Regions from separate parts of the Pseudomonas sp. S07E 245 genome, predicted to be linked through region 3. Evidence: riboswitches for the same ligand, from Rfam matches in the RefSeq annotation. Region 3 holds a riboswitch; each other region holds the start of a gene.
What was found. A riboswitch is a leader RNA that binds a small molecule or an ion and turns the genes downstream of it on or off. The one in region 3 is predicted to bind cobalamin.

Region 1 (5,143 bases), 530 kb from region 3:
GCCAACCTGGGCTGGCAAGTGCTGCCTGATGTGCGCCTGGGCCTGCAGTTGAACAACCTGTTAAACCGCAACTACGTGACGGCCGCCTACAGCGGCGAGCAGTGGCTGCTGGGCGCACCACGCTCGTATTTCGCCACGCTGGACTACAGCTTCTAAACCCGATTTACCCTGGCTGGCCGCGCAGCAACGGGCTAGCCAGGGCCTTCATGGGCACTACGCTCGCCGACAAAAGACTTTCAACAGGAAAACCAATAGTTATAAGATAACGTTACACAAAACTTCACCAGCGAAATTTCATGACAAGCGCTCTGACCTCCCCCACCCTCGTCAGCCAACGCCTGCAGAGCATCGATGCCCTGCGCGGGCTGGTCATTCTGTTCATGCTGCTCGATCACGTACGCGAGACCTTCTTCATGCATCATCAGGTGGTTGACCCGATGACCATCGAAAGCACCGAACCTTCGCTGTTTTTCAGCCGCACCCTGGCGCATCTGTGCGCCCCGGTGTTCGTCCTGCTGACCGGTCTTTCGGCCTGGCTGTATGGCGAGAAGTATCAAGGCCGCGGCGCCACCTCGGCGTTCCTGTTCAAGCGCGGGCTGTTTCTGGTGGTGCTGGAATTCACCCTGGTCAACTTCGCCTGGACCTTCCAGTTGCCCCCGACGGTGATCTACATGCAGGTGATCTGGGCGATCGGCGTGAGCATGATCGCGCTGTCACTGCTGGTCTGGCTGCCACGCCCGGCGCTGATCGCGCTCAGTGCGCTGATCATCGCCGGGCATAACCTGCTCGACGGCGTGCACTTTGCGCCCGGCTCGGTCATGCATGTGCCGTGGGCGATCCTGCATGACCGCGGCTGGCTGGAAGTGTCCGACAGCCTGCGCATGCGCACTTCCTACCCAGTGCTGCCGTGGATTGGCGTGATTGCCCTTGGCTACGCCCTCGGCCCCTGGTTCGCCCGCAGCAGCGTCGCCAGCGTGCGTCAACGGCGCTTGCTGCTGGCGGGTGTAGCGGCCCTGCTCGGCTTCGTCGGCCTGCGCCTGCTCAATGGCTACGGCGAAGCGCCGTGGAGCAGCTACCCGAGCCTGATGCAGACCGTGATGAGCTTTTGCAACATCACCAAGTACCCACCGTCGCTGCTGTTCCTGGCGCTGACGCTGGGCGCCGGGCTGCTGTTGCTGCGCGGTTTCGAACGCGCCGGCCAGGCGCGCTGGATCAGTGTGTTGGCAGTGTTCGGCGCGGCGCCGATGTTTTTCTACCTGCTGCACCTGTATGTGCTCAAGCTGCTGTACCTGGCCTGTGTCGCGCTGTTCGGGTTCAATCAGGGTGGTTATTTCGGCTTCGACAGCATCGGCTTCATCTGGCTGACTGCCGGCTTGCTGGCGGCGGCGTTGTACCTGCCGGTGCGCCAGTTTGCCCAACTCAAGGCACGCCGCCGCGACATCAGCTGGCTCAAGTATCTCTGAAAAGCGTTTTCCCCCGGCGGCGTGATGGTCTACCATGCCGCCCGCCGGTTTCCATCACGGAACTAACAGGGAATCCCAGGCCTGCCCTTGAATGCAGGCGAAACGGAACTGCCCCCGCAACTGTAAGTGCCGAGCCTGCTCCATTGATGCCACTGGGTTGCTGACCCGGGAAGGCTGGAGCCAGGCCATGACGCACCAGTCAGGAGACCTGCCGGCAAACATTTACCAACCGGCGGGGTGTCCGGGCTGGCCATCTCCACCCTTCCCAGGGTGCTGCCTATTGCCGTGCGCAATGGGCAAGGCGATGCCTGTCCGTGGGTTCATTCCCCGCATTGTTCGATAGGAGATCGCCCACCCATGCTGCCCCGTTTCGTGACCCTGCTGGCAGGCCTGAGCCTGTCTGGCTTGGCCCAGGCCGCCGCCACCCACTATCCGCTGACCATCGACAACTGCGGCGCGGTGCAGACCTTTGCCCAGGCGCCGCAGCGCGCAGTGACCATCGGCCAGGCCGGTACCGAAATGCTCTATGCACTGGGCCTGGGCGACAAGCTGGTGGGCACCTCGCTGTGGTTCAACAACGTGCTGCCCGAGTTCAAGGCGCAGAACGACAAGGTCGAGCGCCTCGCTGACAACGACCCAAGCTTTGAAGCAGTGGTCGGCAAGCGCCCGCAACTGGTAGCTGCGCAGTTCGAATGGATGATCGGCGCACAGGGTGTGGTCGGCACCCGTGAGCAGTTCAACGAGCTGAACGTGCCGACCTATGTGCTGCCGTCCGATTGCGAAGGCAAGGACAACCTGGTCGGTGCCGACGGCACCCGGCTGCAGCCGTTCCAGATCGCCAGCATCTACAAAAGCGTCAGCCAACTGGCCGAGATCTTCGACGTGCAGGCGCGTGGCGAAGCGCTCAACAACGAGCTCAAGCAGAGCCTGGACAATGCCCGCAAACAACTGGCCGGCCACGACCTGTCGCAGACCTCCGCCCTGTTCTGGTTCTCCAGTGCCGACCTCGACATCGACCCCTATGTCGCCGGCCGCCAGGGCGTGGCCGACTTCATGCTGCAGACCCTGGGGGTGCGCAACGTGGTCGAGTCCAGCGAAGAGTGGCCAACCGTTGGCTGGGAAACCCTGGCCAAGGCCAACCCGACCTGGCTGATCATCGCCCGCATGGACCGCCGCCGCTTCCCTGCCGATGACTACCAGAAGAAGCTCGAATTCCTCCGTAGTGACCCCGTCACCAAACACATGGACGCCGTTCGCGAGGGCCGCATCATCGTCCTCGATGCCGACGCGATGCAGGCCGGTATTCGCCTGTTCCGTGGCCTGGAGACGCTGTCCAACGCGTTTGCTTCGGGGAAAGCCGAGCAACCATGATGCGTCTGCTGCCCTACTGCGCCGCTGCCCTGCTCGCCTTGCTGGGGGCGATGCTTGCCGGTATCGCCATTGGTGAAACGCCAGTCGCGCCCAGCGTGGTCGTGCAGGTCCTGGCCAACCACCTGTGGGACGCCGGTTACCCAGTCGACCCGATCGACGCGGGCATCGTCTGGAACTATCGCCTGACCCGCACCCTGGTGGCTGCCGCATGCGGCGCCGGGCTGGCGACCTGCGGGGTGATCCTGCAGGCGCTGCTGCGCAATCCGCTGGCCGAGCCGTATCTGCTTGGGTTGTCGGCGGGCGCCTCGACGGGTGCGGTCGCGGTAGCCCTGCTCGGGCTTGGTGGCGCTGCGCTGTCGATGTCGGGCGGCGCGTTCATTGGTGCACTGGCAGCGTTCGGCCTGGTCCTGTTGCTGTCGCGGGCCAGCGGTGCTGGCGGCGGCAATGCCCAGGTGATTCTGGCCGGGATCGCTGGCTCGCAGTTGTTCAGCGCGCTTACGGCATTCTTGATCACCAAGTCGGCGACTGCCGAACAGGCGCGCGGCATTCTGTTCTGGCTGCTGGGTAACCTCAGCGGCGTGCGTTGGCCGTCGGTGTGGCTGGCGGTGCCGGTGGCGCTGCTGGGTTTGGCGGTATGCCTGTGGCATCGGCGCACCCTCGACGCCTTTACCTTCGGCGCCGACTCGGCGGCCTCGCTGGGTATTCCGGTGCGCCGCAGCCAACTGCTGCTGATCAGCTGCGCGGCGCTGGTTACGGCAGTGATGGTATCGATTGTCGGCGCCATCGGTTTTGTCGGCCTGGTCATTCCACACGCACTGCGCCTGCTGCTCGGCACCGGGCACAGCCGCCTGCTGCCGGCCAGTGCCCTGGGAGGTGCGCTGTTCCTGATCAGCGCCGATATCCTCTCGCGGACCTTGATTCCTGGGCAGGTGATTCCGGTCGGCGTGGTCACTGCGCTGATTGGCGCGCCGCTGTTCGCCTTGATTCTGGTAAGCCGCCGGGGGCGCGCATGACCAACCTCAACAGCGTGAGTCTCGCGCCGCTCAGTTGCCGAGGCCTTGGCCTGCGTCTGGGTGGCAACGATGTGCTCGAAGCGGTCGAGCTTGAGGTGATCGCCGGGGAAACCCTCGGCGTGGTTGGCCCAAATGGCTCCGGCAAATCGACCCTGCTCAAACTGCTTGCCGGCCTGCTCAAACCGAGTAGCGGCGAAGTGCAACTGCTCGGCCAGCCACTGGCGCGCATGCCCCGGCGGCAGATCGCCCAGGCTTTGGCTCTGGTCGAGCAGCAAGCCGACACCAGCGATGCCATCAGCGTGTATGACGCCGTGGCCCTGGGCCGCACACCATGGCTATCGGCGCTGGCGCCGTACTCCCCCGAGGATCGGCGCATCGTCGAGCAGGCCCTTACCGATCTTGACGCCCTGCACTTGCGCCAGCGTCTCTGGCACAGCCTGTCCGGCGGCGAGCGGCAGCGCGTGCACATCGCCCGAGCGCTGGCCCAGCGGCCAGGCGTATTGCTGCTCGATGAGCCAACCAACCACCTCGATATCCAGCACCAACTGAGCCTGCTGCAACAGGTCCAGGCACTGCCGGTGACGACCTTGGTGGCTTTACATGATTTGAACCAGGCGTTGACCTGCGACCGCCTCGCGGTGCTCGACCAAGGCCGCTTGGTAGCACTCGGCAAGCCGCATGACGTGCTGACCCCAGAGCGCCTGCTGCTGACCTTCGGCGTGCACGCTCACTACCTGACCGATCCTTATGACGGCGCCCGCATACTGCGTTTTCGCGCCCCTTGAACACGGATGTTCCCACTATGTTTTCGCGCCCTCTCGCCTTGCTGCTGTGCAGCGCCCTACTCGCCCCGCCGGCTCACGCCGAAATCCATGAAGTAAAGATGCTCAACCGCGGCAGCGACGGCGCCATGGTCTATGAACCGGACCACCTGCACATCGCTCCCGGCGACAGCGTGCGCTTTGTGCCGAGCATGAGCGGGCACAATGCCGCGACCCTGGCCGAGCTGCTGCCAGCCGGCGCCGAAGCCTTCAAGAGCAAGCTCAATCAGCCCCACGAGCAGCAGTTCAGCGTACCGGGGTTGTATGCAATTCAGTGCATTCCGCACTTGGCGATGGGCATGGTCATGTTGATCCAGGTTGGCGAACCGGCGGTCGATATGCCGGCCCTGCCGGCGACCTTGCCAGCCCGGGCCAAGGCCCGTCTGCAAGTACAGCTGGAGAAACTGGGAACAGGTCAGTGAGCCATTTCAAGCGCGCTGCTGCTCTGCTCCCGCTGATCACTGTCGCCCCTCTG
Region 2 (5,143 bases), 1.6 Mb from region 3:
GCTGGGGCGGCAATACGCCGGATTCGGGGTTTGATTGCAGTGGGCTGATTGGCTATGTGTACCGGGATGCTGCTGGTATCAGCTTGCCGCGGTCGACTCGCGAGATGATTGTGATGCGGGCGCCTAGCATTGATGTCAATTCGCTGCAGTCGGGGGATTTGGTGTTCTTTGCTACCGGGGGCGGCTCGCAGGTTAGCCATGCCGGGATCTATGTCGGGGAAGGGCGCTTTGTGCATGCGCCGCGTACTGGCGGGACTGTGCGGTTGGATTACCTGAGTAATAGCTATTGGGCCAAAGCGTATTTGCAGGCCAAGCGAGTATTGCCGGCTGGGCATTTGGCGCAGAATCCCTGAATTAGCGACCTACGCGGTCCCTGTGGGAGCGGCCGTTAGCCGCGAAGGGCTGCGTAGCGGCCCCGGTGATCTCTGGTCGTTCACTGGTGCTGCGTGCTTATCCATTCTCTGTGGTGGCCTTGCGGGCCCCTTTCGCCCTTACGGCGAGTCACTTTTTTGGCAAACGCCCCAAAAAAGTAACCAAAAAAATGCTGGGCTCCACATCCGGCCCCTTCGCTGCGCTGCGGGGTTCCCTCGCTCCGGTCTTGCTCCCGGGAGGGCCGCGCTGTACGGGCCATCCTGGCCCGCAGCGCTTGCCGGCCATCCATGGCCGGCACCTCCCTTCGCAAGACCTGCGCTCGGCCTCCTGAGTCGCCGGTGGATCAAGATCAAAAGCAGATCAAGAGCACGCCTCGCTTCGCTGGCGCAGATCAAGAGCGAAAGTCAAAAGCCGGGGCTGCTCAGCGCTCTCATTGCTTTGCTGCGCTCACACGCCAAATCACATTGCCCACATCATCCGCTACCAGCACGCCCTCGCGCTGATCGCTGACCACGCCAACCGGTCGGCCCATTGCCTCACCTTGTTCACTCAAGAAACCGCTCAGTAGGTCCAGCGCCTGGCCTGCTGGCTTGCCGTCCGCATCGAACGGCACAAAGATCACTTTGTAACCACTGTGTGGCTTGCGGTTCCACGAGCCGTGTTGACCAATCAGCGCGCCACGGCCAAACGGTGCGGGCAACAAACCTGGCTCGATAAACGCCAGGCCAAGCGAAGCGGTATGTGGCCCCACGGCGTAATCCGGTACCAGCGCCTGGGCGACTTTGGCTGGGTCTTGTGGTTGTACCCGCACGTCCACGTGCTGCCCGTAGTAGCTGTACGGCCAGCCGTAGAAACCGCCATCCTTGACCGAGGTGATGTAGTCCGGGACCAGGTCGCTGCCGATCTCGTCGCGCTCATTGACCGCCGTCCATAGCGCCCCCGATTGCGGCTGCCAGGCCAATCCATTCGGGTTGCGCAGCCCGGAGGCGAAGATGCGGTGGCTGCCGGTTGCGCGGTCCACTTCCCAGATCGCCGCGCGGCCTTGCTCTTGCTGCATGCCGTTCTCTGCCACGTTGCTGTTGGAGCCTACCGTGACGTACAGCTTGCGCCCGTCGGGGCTGGCGATCACGTTCTTGGTCCAGTGGTGATTGAGGGTGCCACCCGGCAGGTCGGTGACCTTCTGCCCGCGGCCGTCGATCTGCAACGCATCGGTCACGTAATCGAAGCGCAGCAGCTTGTCGGTGTCGGCGATGTACAGGTCCTTGCCTACCAGCACCATGCCGAAGGGCGAGTTGAGCCCTTCGATAAAGCGGCTGCGGGTTTCGGCGACGCCGTCATGGTCGCGGTCGCGCAGCAGGGTGATGCGGTTGGCGGTGGGGACGCCGGCACCGGCCTTGGACATGGCTCGTTTCATGAACCAGCCGCGCAGGCCTTTGCCGTCGTCCGGCTTGGCCGGTGCGTTGGTTTCGGCGACCAGCACGTCGCCATTGGGCAGCACATACAGCCAGCGCGGATGGTCGAGATGGTCGGCAAATAGCGCAACCTGAGTGCCGGCCGCTGCAACTGGTTTGCCACCCTGCGGCCAGCCGACCGCCGGCGCGACGTTGACGGTTGGCAACAGGGTTTTGTTTGGCGCCGGTAACTGCGGTGTGGGGCCGATGCCATCGTTGACTCTGAGGCTGGCGGTCTCGCCGCAGCCGCCGAGGCCTGCGAGCAAGGCGAGCACAACGGCACTGCGCATTCTGTCCATGGGCGGGCTCTCGACAAGGGCTATGGCATACAGAACCATAGGCGCCGGACGAGGTTCAACCGGGCGCGGCGCAGGGCTGCTTCACGCTTGCTTGAACAGCAATGCAACACCTGGGAAATACTGGCCGTGCTCGTTGTGCAGCTTGCGATAGGCGTACGGGAAGTACCAGGCCACGGCGCAGGTGGTGTGCTTTTGCAGGTCATCGACCAGATCCTGGAGTTCTTCCGGGCTGGCGTGCTGGCCGGCTTTCCACGGGCTGACGAACAGCGCCCCGGCTTTGAGCTGGCTGGCATAGGCAATCGGCTTGGCGGCGCTGGTGGTTTCTTGCAGGGCGGCGGTCAGGTCGAGCCGGGCGATGCGCGGCCAGCGCTGGCTGGCGTGCAGGTGGATCGACTCCTCGGCGGTGCTGATGGCCAGGTCACAACGGCCTTCGCGCTCGCTTTCTTCGCGTTGCTTGCTGCTGGCAAACTGGGTCAGGGCGACCAGCTCGGCTTGCCAGGCAGCCGCAGCCAGCAGGCCGACGTTGGCCGCTGCGCCATGCCAGTAAGGCGCGTCGCTGGCATGGTTGAGTTCGGCGAAGCGATCGATGCAGTCGACCCAGCGCTCCAGGGCAGGACGCAAAAACTCCAGGCGCGGGTTGTTGATGATCAGACCTTGCATGCTGCGCACTCCTTATTGTGATTATCGCGGTCAGCTACAGTGATGGCGATATGATATCAATGCTAGCAGTCTGCGCTGTACTGTCGAATCGGCCATTGATCCAGGCCAAACCGGCCTTGTTTCATTGACGCTCCCGGTGCAACCCTCTAACCTTCGCGGCGTGTTTCAGGTGCCCTGCGGACTGCGGTCTGGCGGGGTGAAACTGGGAAGCCGGTACCAGTCCGGCGCTGCCCCCGCAACGGTAGGTGAGCCGCGTACGTAGCGCTCACGAGCCCGGAGACCGGCCTGTTACTGCCAACGGCATCACGGAGGGTGATGCACAGTTCACTGTGGTTTGCGCCACGGCGCCTGCGCGTTCTCCGTTTGCCTGCCTTTCGATCTGTCGCCGCCCGGTGCGCGCGCAGGCACTTGCGGAGAACCTTATGAGCGACAACCCCGAACGCGACGAACGCCACCTGGCGCGCATGCAGCGCAAAAAGGCGATCATCGACGAGCGCATCGCCAACTCTCCCAATCAATGCGGCCTGCTGCTGGTGCTGACCGGTAATGGCAAGGGCAAAAGCAGCTCGGCTTTCGGCATGCTCGCCCGCGCGCTGGGCCATGACATGCAGTGCGGTGTGGTGCAGTTCATCAAGGGTCGCAACAGCACCGGCGAAGAGCTGTTCTTCCGCCGTTTCCCCGAGCAGGTGCGCTACCACGTGATGGGCGAGGGCTTTACCTGGGAAACCCAGGACCGCCAGCGCGACATCGCCGCGGCAGAAGCCGCCTGGGCGGTATCGCGGCAAATGCTGCAGGACCCGTCGATTCATTTCGTTGTGCTGGATGAGCTGAACATCGCCCTCAAGCATGGTTATCTCGACCTGGACCAGGTGCTCACTGACATTCAGGCTCGTCCGCCAATGCAGCACGTGATCGTCACCGGCCGCGGCGCCAAACCGGAAATGGTCGAACTGGCCGACACCGTCACCGAGATGGGCATGCTCAAGCACGCCTTCCAGGCCGGTATCCGCGCGCAGAAGGGCGTGGAACTATGAGTGACCCGCGCCAGTGCCCGGCGGTGCTGATCGCAGCGCCCGCTTCCGGGCAGGGCAAGACCACCGTGACCGCAGCCCTGGCGCGCCTGCACCGCAACCTCGGGCGCAAGGTGCGGGTGTTCAAGTGCGGTCCGGACTTTCTCGACCCAATGATTCTGGAGCGGGCCAGCGGCGCGCCGGTGTACCAGCTCGATCTGTGGATGATCGGCGCGCAAGAGAGCCGGCGACTGCTCTGGGAAGCTGCCGCCGAGGCCGACCTGATCCTCATCGAAGGGGTCATGGGCTTGTTCGATGGCACTCCGTCCAGCGCTGATCTGGCGCGCCATTTCGGCGTGCCGGTACTGGCGGTGATCGACGGTACCGCCATGGCCCAGACCTTTGGTGCGCTGGCCCTGGGCCTGGCACGCTACCAGGCCGATCTGCCGTTCGCCGGGGTGCTGGCCAACCGGGTTGGCAGCCTGCGCCACGCGCAACTACTTGAAGGCAGCCTGACCGAAGGCCTGCGCTGGTACGGCGGGCTGTCGCGCGAGCGCGGCATCGAGCTGCCCAGTCGCCACCTGGGCCTGGTGCAAGCCAGCGAACTGAACGACCTTGACCAGCGCCTCGACGCCGCCGCCGAGGCCCTGGCTGGCAGCTGCGATGCCGCGTTGCCGCCAGCGGTGAGCTTCGATGGCCCCGCTTTGCCAGCACCGTTGCCCTCGCTGGCTGGGGTGCGCATTGGCGTAGCGCACGACGAAGCGTTTGCCTTCATCTATGGCGCCAACCTCGACCTGCTGCGGGCCATGGGCGCGCAGCTGGAATTTTTCTCGCCGCTGCACGACAGCGAGCTGCCGCAGGTCGACAGCCTCTATCTGCCAGGCGGCTACCCCGAATTGCACCACCATGCGCTGGCCGCCAATACGCCGATGCTGGACGCGATTCGCGCTCATCACAGTGCAGGCAAGCCGCTTTTGGCCGAGTGCGGCGGCATGCTCTACCTGCTTGAAAACCTGACCGATGTTGCCGGTGAGCGCGCCGCGCTGGTTGGTTTGTTGACTGGCGAGGCGGTGATGCAGAAGCGCCTGGCAGCACTGGCCCTGCAAGCGGTGGAACTGCCCGAAGGCACTCTGCGCGGGCACACCTATCACCACTCGCTGACCACCAGCGAGCTGGAGCCAATCGCCCGTGGCCTCAGCCCCAACGGCGGCCGCGGCAACGAGGCGGTGTACCGCCTGGGCCGGCTGACGGCCTCATACGTGCACTTCTATTTCCCCTCTGACCCCCACGCGGCGGCGGCGCTGTTGCGACCATGAGCGAGCATGCCTTCTCCGATGCCGAACGCGCTGCG
Region 3 (5,143 bases):
AACTGTCCAGTCGGGCGTTTTCAGACTCCAGCGAATTGCTGTTGACCGACATTTGCGGAAAGGTCGAGTAGCCCTTGATCAGTGCCTTGAGGGCGAATACCACCGACTCGATGTCTTCGTTCTTGTTGACGAAAGCGCCAATCCCGGCGTCCAGGCAACGCCTGACGTAGAGGTCGGCAGGCTGCCCGGTCAGGGCCATGATCTTGGGTGGTGGGTCCAGCAGCTGCAGGCGCTTGATCACCTCCATGCCGTCCAGCTCGGGCAGGCCGATGTCAACGATCACTACCTGGGGTGAGAGTTTGCGGGCCAGTTCCACGGCTTCCTTACCATCTTCGGCGGTGCCAATGACTCGAAAACGTTCGCGCTCAAGCAGCATGCGTACAGCCGTTAGAACGATTGGGTGGTCATCGACCAGCATCACGGTTGTCATTGCTAGCTCCTGTGGTGAAGAGGGTCCGTTGCCTGAATCACACAGGAACGTAGCTGAGGGTTGATCCGCAAACCTCAGGCAGCGCGCAAGATACGTCGATTCTCAGTCCATGATAATGCCGAGTATATGCGTGATGAACAAACCAGGTGATTCTGAGGAAAATTCCTACAAAAAATACGGTAACAATCAGGATGCGGCAGGCCTTCCGGCCTGCCGGCGGTAGGAATCAGGCGCAGGGCGCGTGGTCTTTGATGACGCGCTTAGTTGAGGCGGGGTTGTTGCTCAGTGCGTTACCAACGCGGGTCGGCCGGCTTTGCAGCTGACCAGCGCAGTTCGGGCAGCGTCCGTGCAGACGTTGTTCGGCACAGCTACGGCAATACGTGCATTCGAACGAGCAGATCATTGCATCCGGGCTGTCGCCGGGCAGTTCGACGGCGCAGCATTCACAGTTGGGGCGTAGTTCCAGCATGGGCGTGGCTCCGATAGCAACAAGGTAGGTCGAGTCTGCTCCGCGCTGGCGGCGCTGGCAATCAGCCGTTGCCGGGGCGATACAGGTGAGCATGGCCGGCGCGATACAGGGCTGATTCGGCGAACGGTGTATCCCCAAGTACGTGACCGACCAGGATCAGCGCAGTTCGCCGAAAATCCCGTGTACTGGTGAGTTCGACGATGTCCGCCAGCGTGCCTTTGACCCAGTCCTGATCCGGCCAGGTGGCGCGATGGATGACCGCAACCGGGCAGTCAGCGCCGTAATGCGGCAGCAGCTCTGCGACGATCCGTGGCAGGTGCTTGACGCCGAGGTGGATCGCCAGGGTGCTGCCATGCCGGGCCAGATCGCCGAGTTGCTCGCCGGCGGGCATCGGCGAGCTGTCGCCGTAACGAGTGAGGATCACCGTTTGGGCGATGCCCGGCAGGGTCAGTTCACAACCCAGCAGCGCGGCGCTGGCCGCCGTTGCCGTTACCCCAGGGATGATCTGGTAGTCGATGCCCAACTCGCGCAAGTGACGGATCTGCTCGCCGATGGCGCCATACAGGCTCGGGTCACCGCTGTGCACCCGCGCCACATCGTGGCCTAGCGCATGCGCGCTGTGCATGGCGTCGATGATCTGCTCAAGGTGCAGTTCGGCGCTGTTGATGACAGTTTCGGCGCTGTGGCCCTCGAGCACTGCGGCGGGGACCAGCGAGCCCGCGTAGATGATCACCGGGCACTGCCGGATCAGGCGCTGGCCTTTGACCGTGATCAGTTCCGGATCGCCCGGGCCGGCGCCGATGAAGTAGACCGTCATGGCAAATCCTTGCAAATAAAATGGAGGCGATTATCCAGCACTGGCGAGGGCGAGGGTAGCGCCCGCCAACGTTTGCCGGGTGAGCACCAGCCGCGCGCTGCCGTGAGCACGCGCGGCCAAGGCCAGGGCGGTGCTTTCGGCTACGCCCCAGCAGCCGCTGTGGGCGAAGGCTGTAGCGGAGTGCTGGCTGAGCTGTGGGGCAAAACGCTGCAACTGCTCTGCGGGAAAAAACTGCAGCGCCAGTTGCAGGCGATCGGCCAGTTGATGCAGGCCGGCCTCGCTGACTTTCAGCTCGATACTGGCGATGCCCTGCACTGCATGCAGGGTTAAGCCAAGGCTGGCCAGACTTTGTTGCAGCAGCGCTTCAAGCAGGTCGGCGGGGCAGCCCTTGCGGCAGCCAACGCCGACATACACGGCGGGTAGCGGCTCAGACATCAAGCCTGCCGCGAGCGGCGGAACAACCACGCACTGAGCAAGCCCAGGGCAATCCAGAAGGCGGCATTGGTCAGCCACGAGGCGATCTTGAACTGGGTTGCCAGGGCTTCAGGCGCAAGACTTTCATGCACGCTCGGCTGCGGCGCGCCGATCACGTGTGGCAGCGCCAACAGCAGTACGCCGACTACCTTCAGCAGCCAATGCTGGGCAAACACAATCAGGCCCAGGCCGACCGCAGTTGCGGCCGCAGTGCCGATCCACCAGGTCTGGCGCTGGCCAAGGTCGGCTGCCGCCGTGCCCGGCAGCTCTGCCGGCAAGCCCAGCGTTGGCGCCAGGCAGAACACGGCAAAACCGGCCAGGCCCCACAGCGCTCCGGTGGCGACCCGGTTGGGTTCGCGCAGGCTGTACAGCGCTGCCAGCATCAAGGCAAAGCCGACTGCAACCACCAGGTTGCCGCCGGTGGTGGCCAGCACGCGCTGCCAGCCGTCTTCAGGCGCCCAGGCTTCGGCACTGTGCTCGTGGGCAGCAACGGCGCTGTCGCCATGCTCATGCTGGGCAGCCGGCGCTGGGCTCTCGAAGGTTTCCGCTTCGAGGATCAACGGGCTGATCCAGAAGCTTTGCAGCAGGGTCAGCAGCAGGGCGGCGAGCAGGCCGCTGAACCCTGCAGTACGGGCAATGCGCGTGATCATGCGAGTCTACTCAGTGGCAGGGGAAGGCAGCGCTGTGGCGCGTATCGTGGGCTGCGTTGTGCACCGCCTCGATGTGCGAGAAACCGGCGAAGTACACCAGGCACAGGCCAACCAGGCTGGCGCCGACGGCGATGACCAGGCGTTGACTGAGGCTGACGGGGGTGGCGATGCTGTGTTTGGCACTGGTGATGGGCATGACGCAATCCTCTGCTTGTTATAGGCAGGGGGCAAGCGCACCGGCCCCGGGCATGGATGGCCCAGGGCAATGCGACAGCGCCCGCCCACCGCGGGGTGTTGATATTCGACTACGCAGGCCGGTCTCCGGGCTCACGAGGAGGAGCAGGGCTCCTTGAAAAGCGTCACCTTCCCATGCCCTACAGCCTGGCACAGTGGTCAAGACACTTCGCTCGCTTACCGTTGCGGGGGCAGCACCGGAGTAGTCGGGCTCTCCATTGAGGCCAGCGACGCACCGGTTTCCCGTTTCACCCCATAGGGGGCACCTGAACGCAAGGCGCTAGCAAACCATGCCGCAGCGGCGCGCTGCAAGTGACAAGTTGCACGCCAGCGTGCATTCAGCCGCCTATATATGGCAGATGACAGCCCCTAAAGCCGCTTGCAGCTTGCCGCCGGGGTGCGTAGCCTTGTCTGCTTCGAGGTTCTCCGGCGTGGCCGGAGCTAAGACGGGAACGCGGTCAAGCCGCGGCTGCCCCCGCAACTGTAAGCACTGATCAGGATCGACACAGCCACTGCGCCTTGCGCGGGAAGGCGTCATCCAACCGGCCCGGCGCCGGTGCGGTGCAAGCCAGGAGACCTGCCTCGAGACGATTTCGACTTTAATCCGGGCGGGGTGATCCGGAGGCGAACAAGCCCGGCTGTGACAGCCTGCGGCGCTCGTCCTGCATGCCCGCGCCATTCTGCCAAGGGCACACGCATCCATGAAAACACTGGCCAAACTCCCCGTCACCATCGTCACCGGCTTCCTCGGCTCGGGCAAAACCACGTTGCTGCGGCACATGCTCGACAACGCCCAGGGCAGGCGCATCGCGGTGATCGTCAACGAGTTCGGCGAGCTCGGTATCGACGGCGAAATCCTCAAACAATGCACCATCGGCTGCACCGAAGAAGAAGCCTACGGGCGTGTCTTCGAGCTGGCCAACGGCTGCCTGTGCTGCACCGTGCAGGAAGAGTTCTTCCCGGTCATGCGTGAGCTGGTGGCACGTCGCGGCGATCTGGACCACATCCTGATCGAAACCAGCGGCCTGGCCTTGCCCAAACCGCTGGTGCAAGCCTTCCAGTGGCCAGAAATCCGCAACGCCTGCACGGTCGATGCGGTGATCACCGTGGTCGACAGCCCGGCAGTGGCTGCCGGTACCTTCGCAGCGTTCCCAGACCAGGTCGATGCCCAGCGCAAGCTCGACCCGAACCTTGATCATGAGTCGCCGCTGCACGAACTGTTTGCCGACCAGCTGGCCAGCGCTGACCTGGTGGTGCTGAACAAGGCCGACCTGATCGACGCCGAAGGCCTGGCCAAGGTTCGCGCCGAAGTCTCCGAAGAGCTGCCGCCGGCGGTCAAGGTCATCGAAGCCAGCAGCGGCCGCCTGCCGCTGGATGTGCTGCTGGGCCTGGGTGCCGAATCGGAAGCGCACATTGATGGGCGCCGAACTCATCATGACAGCCACCATGACGACGATGATCATGACGATCACGACCATGATGCCTTCGACTCGATCTCGCTGGATTTGCCAGAGGCCGATGAGCGCTTGCTGCTGGCGGCCCTCAACCAATTGGTAGTGGAGTTTGGCATCCTGCGCGTGAAAGGCTTTGCAGCCATCCCGGGCAAGCCGATGCGTCTGCTGATCCAGGGCGTAGGGACCCGCTTCGACAAGCATTTCGACCGGGCCTGGGGCGCTGACGAGGCGCGCATCACGCGCCTGGTACTGATTGGCCAGGAGCTTGACGCCATTCAGCTCGAAGCCCGTCTGCGTCAGGCTCTGGAAGCCTGATCCATGCACCTGTTGCGCACCCAGCCCGGTGGTTTTGTCCCGGACGACAGTATTGCCGACCTCGGCCAGACTGCCGCCGAACTGGTCATTCTGTGCAGCGGTGACTCGCACCTGGCGCTGCTGGCCGAAACCGCGGAACAGCTGCCTGGCGACTACCCCAGCGTGCGCCTGGCCAATCCCATGCAGGTGCAAAACCATGCCTCGGTCGACCTGTATGTCGACCAGGTGCTGCGCCATGCAAAGTTGATCCTGGTATCACTGCACGGCGGCGTTGGCTACTGGCGCTACGGCATCGAGCAG
Region 4 (5,143 bases), 530 kb from region 3:
GCGCCAGCTGGGCGATCATTCGAGTTTCCTCGCGCCGATCAACAGCTTCCTCTACCTGTTTTCCAGGCTGCCGGCCAAACCCTACCTGCCGGTCGATGCCTTCCCTGAGCTGCAACCACTCAAGGACAACTGGCAGGAAATCCGCGCTGAAGCCCAGCAACTGTTGCACGTTGGCGAAATCAAAAAGTCCGACAACCATGACGACGTCGGCTTCAATTCGTTCTTCAAGACCGGCTGGAAGCGCTTCTACCTGAAGTGGTATGGCGAGACCCACCCGTCGGCGATGACCCTGTGCCCGCGCACCACCGAGCTGCTGCAAGGGATCGGTACGGTCAAGGCGGCCATGTTCGCCACCCTGCCCCCAGGCGCCAGGCTGGTTCGCCACCGTGACCCGTATGCCGGCTCCTATCGTTATCACCTGGGCCTGGACACGCCGAACGACGATGGCTGCTATATCGATGTCGACGGCGAAAAATACTCGTGGCGCGACGGCGAGGCGGTGATTTTCGACGAAACCTACATCCACTACGCCGCCAACACCACCGAGCACAACCGCATCATCCTCTTTTGCGATGTCGAGAGGCCGCTCAAGTACCGCTGGGCTAGCGGCTTCAACCGCTGGTTCAGCCGCAAGGTGATGGCCGCGGCTGCAGCGCCCAACAACGCCAATGACAAGACTGGCGCAATCAACCGCCTGTTCACCCGCATCTACAAAATCCGCGAGCGTGGCAAGGCGTTGAAAAAACGCAACCGCATGCGCTATTACCTGGAAAAGTGGCTGGTGGTAGCGGCGCTGGTGCTGGTGTTCATCTACATCTGAGGCAGCCTGGCAAGGCGCCGTCATACTGGCGGCGCTGATTTTTGCGAGGCGACTGCTACCTAAGTGCAACAGCCTTTCGACTATTTTCCCGCTCGCCAACGCGCCCCGCTCGACTAGCCTGAAAGCTCCTGCCGCAACCCTACAAGGTGAAGACAATGAGCATGATGGACTGGGACGCCTACCGTAAGCAGCTGATGGCTGGCATCGGCGACCTCAAGCAACTCTCACCGGACACCGTCGCGGGCTACATGACCGCCAGCGGCGCCGGGGCCAAGACCAACCACTTGGATGCCAAGACCCGCGAGTTGATCTCGCTGGCGGTTGCCGTCACCACCCGCTGCGACGGCTGCATTGCCGTGCACTCCAAGGAAGCCCTCAAGCAGGGCGCGACCCGCGAGCAGATCGCCGAGGCGCTCGGTGTCGCCGTGGCGATGAACGCTGGAGCTGCGCTGGTCTATTCGACCCGAGCTCTGGATGCACTGGGCAAAGCCGACGAGTAAGCCTGTCGGCGTCGCCGCACTTGCGCGGCGGCGCCTGCACCACCAGACTTGCCGGCTCAGCCCGTGCAGGTACCGCCATGATCCACATTCGCCCCATGACCGCCGCCGACTTCGAGGCCTTCTGGCCCACCTTGCAAAGCATCGTCCAGGCCCGCGAAACCTACGCCTTCGACCCGCAGATCAGCTTCGAGCAGGCGCGCCAGCTGTGGCTGGAGGCACCGCTGCATACGCTGGTGGCGGAGCAGGACGGCGAGCTGCTTGGCTCGTATTACCTCAAAGCCAATGCCGCCGGACCCGGCGCCCATGTGGGCAATTGTGGCTACATGGTCTGCCCGGTTGCACGCGGGCGTGGCGTGGCCAGGTTGATGTGCGAGCACTCACAGAAGCTTGCCCGTCAGGAAGGGTTTCTGGCGTTGCAGTTCAATTCGGTGGTGGCTAGTAACGAGGTGGCCGTGGCGCTGTGGCGCAAGCTTGGCTTCGATGAGGTCGGCCGCCTGCCCAAGGCCTACCGGCATGCCCGGCTGGGGCTGGTGGATTGCCTGGTGATGTACAAATGGCTGGCGGATGAGCCGGTGGTGGAGAAACCTGCGCTGCTGATCGGGCGCAAGAACATTGAAGCGCGGGTGTCGCGGCGGCGTGGCAAGTAGCCGCGGATCTGCGTAGTAAACGGGGACCGCTATGCGGCCCCCTGCTAACGCGCTGAATCAGAACGCCAGACCTACCTTCACGCCGAACTCATCACGCTTGAGCTTGGTATTGTCGGCTGCATCCGACTCTTCATCGAGTTTGTACTCGGTGCGGGTGTAGTAGACGCTGCCGTAAATGGGCATACCGCCCTGCTGGTTCATCAGCAGGCTGACTTCGGCATAAGGGTTGGTGCGGTCTTTCATATCGACGGTGTCGCTGCCGAAATCGTCGACCTTGAGCTTGGCGCGGCCGTCGAGGGTGCGGCGGGCACCGACTTCCACGCGCAGCGTCGAAGCATCGAACTGGTGGTTGTAGCCGACGGCAGCCTTGGCGAACGGCGACTTGTAAGTCAGCTCGGTATCCAGGTCGTTGAGCTCCGGTTCGAAGCGCGACCAGTCATAACCACCGCCCACGGTGAAGTCGAGGAAGTTGCGCGCGTCCATCGCAGCACGCCAGCCCAGGTCCAGATCAACCTTGGCCTCCTTGAGCTTGTTGTCGCTCTTCTTGCCATACTTGGCGTCCGCGCCAATCTGGTAGATGAAACCGGATTCGGCGGTCATCTTGTTGCCATAGTTGGCGAACAGGCCACCTTGACCGAGGTGATCGGTCTCCGATTCAGAACCGCCTTCGAACTTGAATTTGTCGTAGCTGCCGAGCAGGCCGAAAGTGAACAGCGGATCGGTACTTGGCGCAGCGCTGGCAGCAAGCGGGGCAGCGATCAGGGCCAGCAGGCAAGAATGACGCAACAGGTTACGGGTGGACATTGGTAAAGGTCTCCATGACGTGGGTGTTTCTGTGACAATCGAGCGGTTCGATGCACACCAAATGTGAAAAGTTCGAAAAAGAATCAGTAAAAACTCGCAAACCTCTAATGCGTCACAAATTTTTCTTAGCGCCAAGGTTTGACTAAGGCCACTTTCGATGCTCAGATGCGCGCCAGTTTCAGGTGTCCTGCGCCGCCGTGCGCAGGGTGAAACGGGAAGCCGGTGCGTCATCTGCATGACTAGTCCGGCGCTGCCCCCGCAACGGTAAGCGAGTGAAACCTTCGACACACCACTGTGCCCGTGCACGGGAAGGTGAAGGTTTCCAGCCCTCGCAAGCCCGGAGACCGGCCTGCAACTTTCAGTTGGCAAACCCGCGGTGGGCGGGCGCAGGCCGGTTTGCGCGTGCGCCCAGCGTTCGTGCCCGCTTGTCTTTGCGTTGTTTCCACCGGGATCCTTACTTCCTGCACCAGTGGAACGACATGTCCCGTACCAATACCTTTACTCTTCTGGCGGCCTGCATTGCCGCCGCTTCGCCAGCCGTGGCCGCAGAGCCGACGAGCAAGGTCGTCGCCCTGCCCTCTATCGCGATCAGCGAACGCCGCGACGCAAGCGCCGACCTCACCAGCAGCAGCGAGACCGGCTCGCGCCTCGGCCTGACTGCCTTCGAAACACCAGCCAGTGTCAGCAGCCTTAGCGTCGAACAGATCCAGCAGCGCAGCAACCTCACCGTGCAGGATGCGGTCACCCGCACCCCCGGTATCACCTCCATCGGCACCCCAGGCGATGGCGGCACTGGCCTCAGCGCACGCGGCTTCAACGGCCATGGTTCGGTGATGACCCTGTTCGACGGCGCGCGCCTGTACACCGGTGCCGGCACCCAGACTTTCCCGGTCGACCCATGGCTGGTCGAACGTATCGAAGTGCTGCGCGGTCCGGCGTCGGTGTTATACGGCGAAGGCGCCACCGGCGCGGTGGTCAACGTCATCCCGAAAAAGCCCGTGCAAGGCGAGATCCACAACCAGCTGCGCCTGGGCTACGGCTCATGGGACCGCCAGCAACTGGGCCTGGACAGCGGCGGCAGCCTGAGCGAGCGCCTCAGCTACCGTGCCACCATCAACAAGCAGCAAGGCAATGGCCATATCGACCGCGGCGACTCACGCAACCTGGCCCTGAGCCTGGCACTGCGCTTCGATGCCAACGAAGACCTGAGTTTCACCCTCGCCCACGAACGCGGCGACGCCGAGCCGATGAACTACTTCGGCACACCGCTGATTGCCGGGCACTACCGTGACAGCCTGCGCGACAAGAACTACAACGTGCGTGACGCCGAATTGCGCTACCACGATGAATGGACCCGCCTGAGCAGCGAGTGGGCTATCAGCGACAACGTCAGCGCCAGCAACCAGCTCTATTACATCAAGAGCCGTCGCCACTGGCGCAACGCCGAAAACTACAACTGGGACGCAGACGTCGGCCAACTGCTGCGCAATGGCTTTCTCGAGATCAAGCACAACCAGGAGCAGATCGGTGATCGCCAGAGCTTCACCTTCCAGCACAGCCTGTTTGGCCTGGCCAGCACGACCGTGGTGGGCGCCGAATACAACAAGATCCGTTTCCGCCTGACCAACAACTGGCCCTACACCGATATCGGCAACGACTACATTGACCCGTGGCAGCCCGCGCCCGGCCAGTTCGTCAGCGCCACGCCGCTGCAACCGCGCTCGTTCAGTACCACCCACAGCGCAGCGCTGTTCGCCGAAAACCGCACGCAGTTGACTGAGCAGCTGTCGCTGGTCACCGGTATTCGCCGTGATCAAAACCACATCGAGCGCGATAACCTGGTCGACGGCAGCCGCACCGACCGCAGTCTCAGCGGCGGCAACTGGCGCGCAGGGCTGGTCTATGCGCTGACGCCGGACCTGTCGCTGTACGGCCAGTACTCGACCAGTGAAGACGGTGTGGAAAACCTGGTCAGCCTCAGCTCGGCACAGATGAACTTCGACCTGACCGAAGCGCGCCAGACCGAACTTGGCGTCAAGCAGCGCTTTCTTGATGGCCGTGGCGAGTGGACCTTGGCCGCTTATCACATCGTCAAGAAAAAGCTGCTGGTCGACGACCCTGTCAGCCATCAACCGCAACAGGCCGGCCAGCAGACCTCCGATGGCCTGGAAGCGACCCTCGAATTGGCCCTGGCCAACCAGTGGCAGCTGTCGGCCAACGCCGCCCTGCTACGGGCCAAGTACGACGACTTCAATGAAAGCGTGGCAGGCGTTGCCACCGACCGCAGCGGCAAACGCCCGGCCAATGTGCCGCGACGCAGTGCCAACCTGTGGCTGAGCAAAGGCTTTGGCCAGAACGTCGACGCCGGCGTC

Region 1: another riboswitch for cobalamin. It lies ahead of K3F44_RS08235 (ABC transporter substrate-binding protein); the one in region 3 lies ahead of K3F44_RS05875 (CbtB-domain containing protein).
Region 2: another riboswitch for cobalamin. It lies ahead of cobO (cob(I)yrinic acid a,c-diamide adenosyltransferase); the one in region 3 lies ahead of K3F44_RS05875 (CbtB-domain containing protein).
Region 4: another riboswitch for cobalamin. It lies ahead of K3F44_RS08225 (TonB-dependent siderophore receptor); the one in region 3 lies ahead of K3F44_RS05875 (CbtB-domain containing protein).

What each region holds. Positions count from the first base shown of each region.
Region 1 covers NZ_CP080625.1:1,841,340-1,846,482, forward strand. The annotation lists gene K3F44_RS08225 (TonB-dependent siderophore receptor) at 1-156, shown strand, start outside; gene K3F44_RS08230 (DUF1624 domain-containing protein) at 297-1,463, shown strand; cobalamin riboswitch at 1,492-1,694, shown strand; gene K3F44_RS08235 (ABC transporter substrate-binding protein) at 1,821-2,834, shown strand; gene K3F44_RS08240 (iron ABC transporter permease) at 2,831-3,847, shown strand; gene K3F44_RS08245 (ABC transporter ATP-binding protein) at 3,844-4,632, shown strand; gene K3F44_RS08250 (pseudoazurin) at 4,650-5,090, shown strand; gene K3F44_RS08255 (OprD family porin) at 5,087-5,143, shown strand, end outside.
Region 2 covers NZ_CP080625.1:2,952,899-2,958,041, reverse strand. The annotation lists gene K3F44_RS13635 (C40 family peptidase) at 1-353, shown strand, start outside; gene K3F44_RS13630 (sorbosone dehydrogenase family protein) at 803-2,122, opposite strand; gene K3F44_RS13625 (hypothetical protein) at 2,204-2,782, opposite strand; cobalamin riboswitch at 2,933-3,086, shown strand; gene cobO (cob(I)yrinic acid a,c-diamide adenosyltransferase) at 3,205-3,816, shown strand; gene K3F44_RS13615 (cobyrinate a,c-diamide synthase) at 3,813-5,108, shown strand; gene bluB (5,6-dimethylbenzimidazole synthase) at 5,105-5,143, shown strand, end outside.
Region 3 covers NZ_CP080625.1:1,310,582-1,315,724, forward strand. The annotation lists gene K3F44_RS05850 (response regulator transcription factor) at 1-430, opposite strand, end outside; gene K3F44_RS05855 (DUF1272 domain-containing protein) at 657-899, opposite strand; gene cobM (precorrin-4 C(11)-methyltransferase) at 961-1,716, opposite strand; gene K3F44_RS05865 (cobalamin biosynthesis protein) at 1,747-2,151, opposite strand; gene K3F44_RS05870 (CbtA family protein) at 2,151-2,840, opposite strand; gene K3F44_RS05875 (CbtB-domain containing protein) at 2,851-3,036, opposite strand; cobalamin riboswitch at 3,135-3,359, opposite strand; cobalamin riboswitch at 3,477-3,674, shown strand; gene cobW (cobalamin biosynthesis protein CobW) at 3,776-4,843, shown strand; gene cobN (cobaltochelatase subunit CobN) at 4,847-5,143, shown strand, end outside.
Region 4 covers NZ_CP080625.1:1,836,122-1,841,264, forward strand. The annotation lists gene lpxO (lipid A hydroxylase LpxO) at 1-820, shown strand, start outside; gene K3F44_RS08210 (carboxymuconolactone decarboxylase family protein) at 976-1,320, shown strand; gene K3F44_RS08215 (GNAT family N-acetyltransferase) at 1,398-1,967, shown strand; gene K3F44_RS08220 (outer membrane beta-barrel protein) at 2,025-2,771, opposite strand; cobalamin riboswitch at 2,935-3,139, shown strand; gene K3F44_RS08225 (TonB-dependent siderophore receptor) at 3,251-5,143, shown strand, end outside.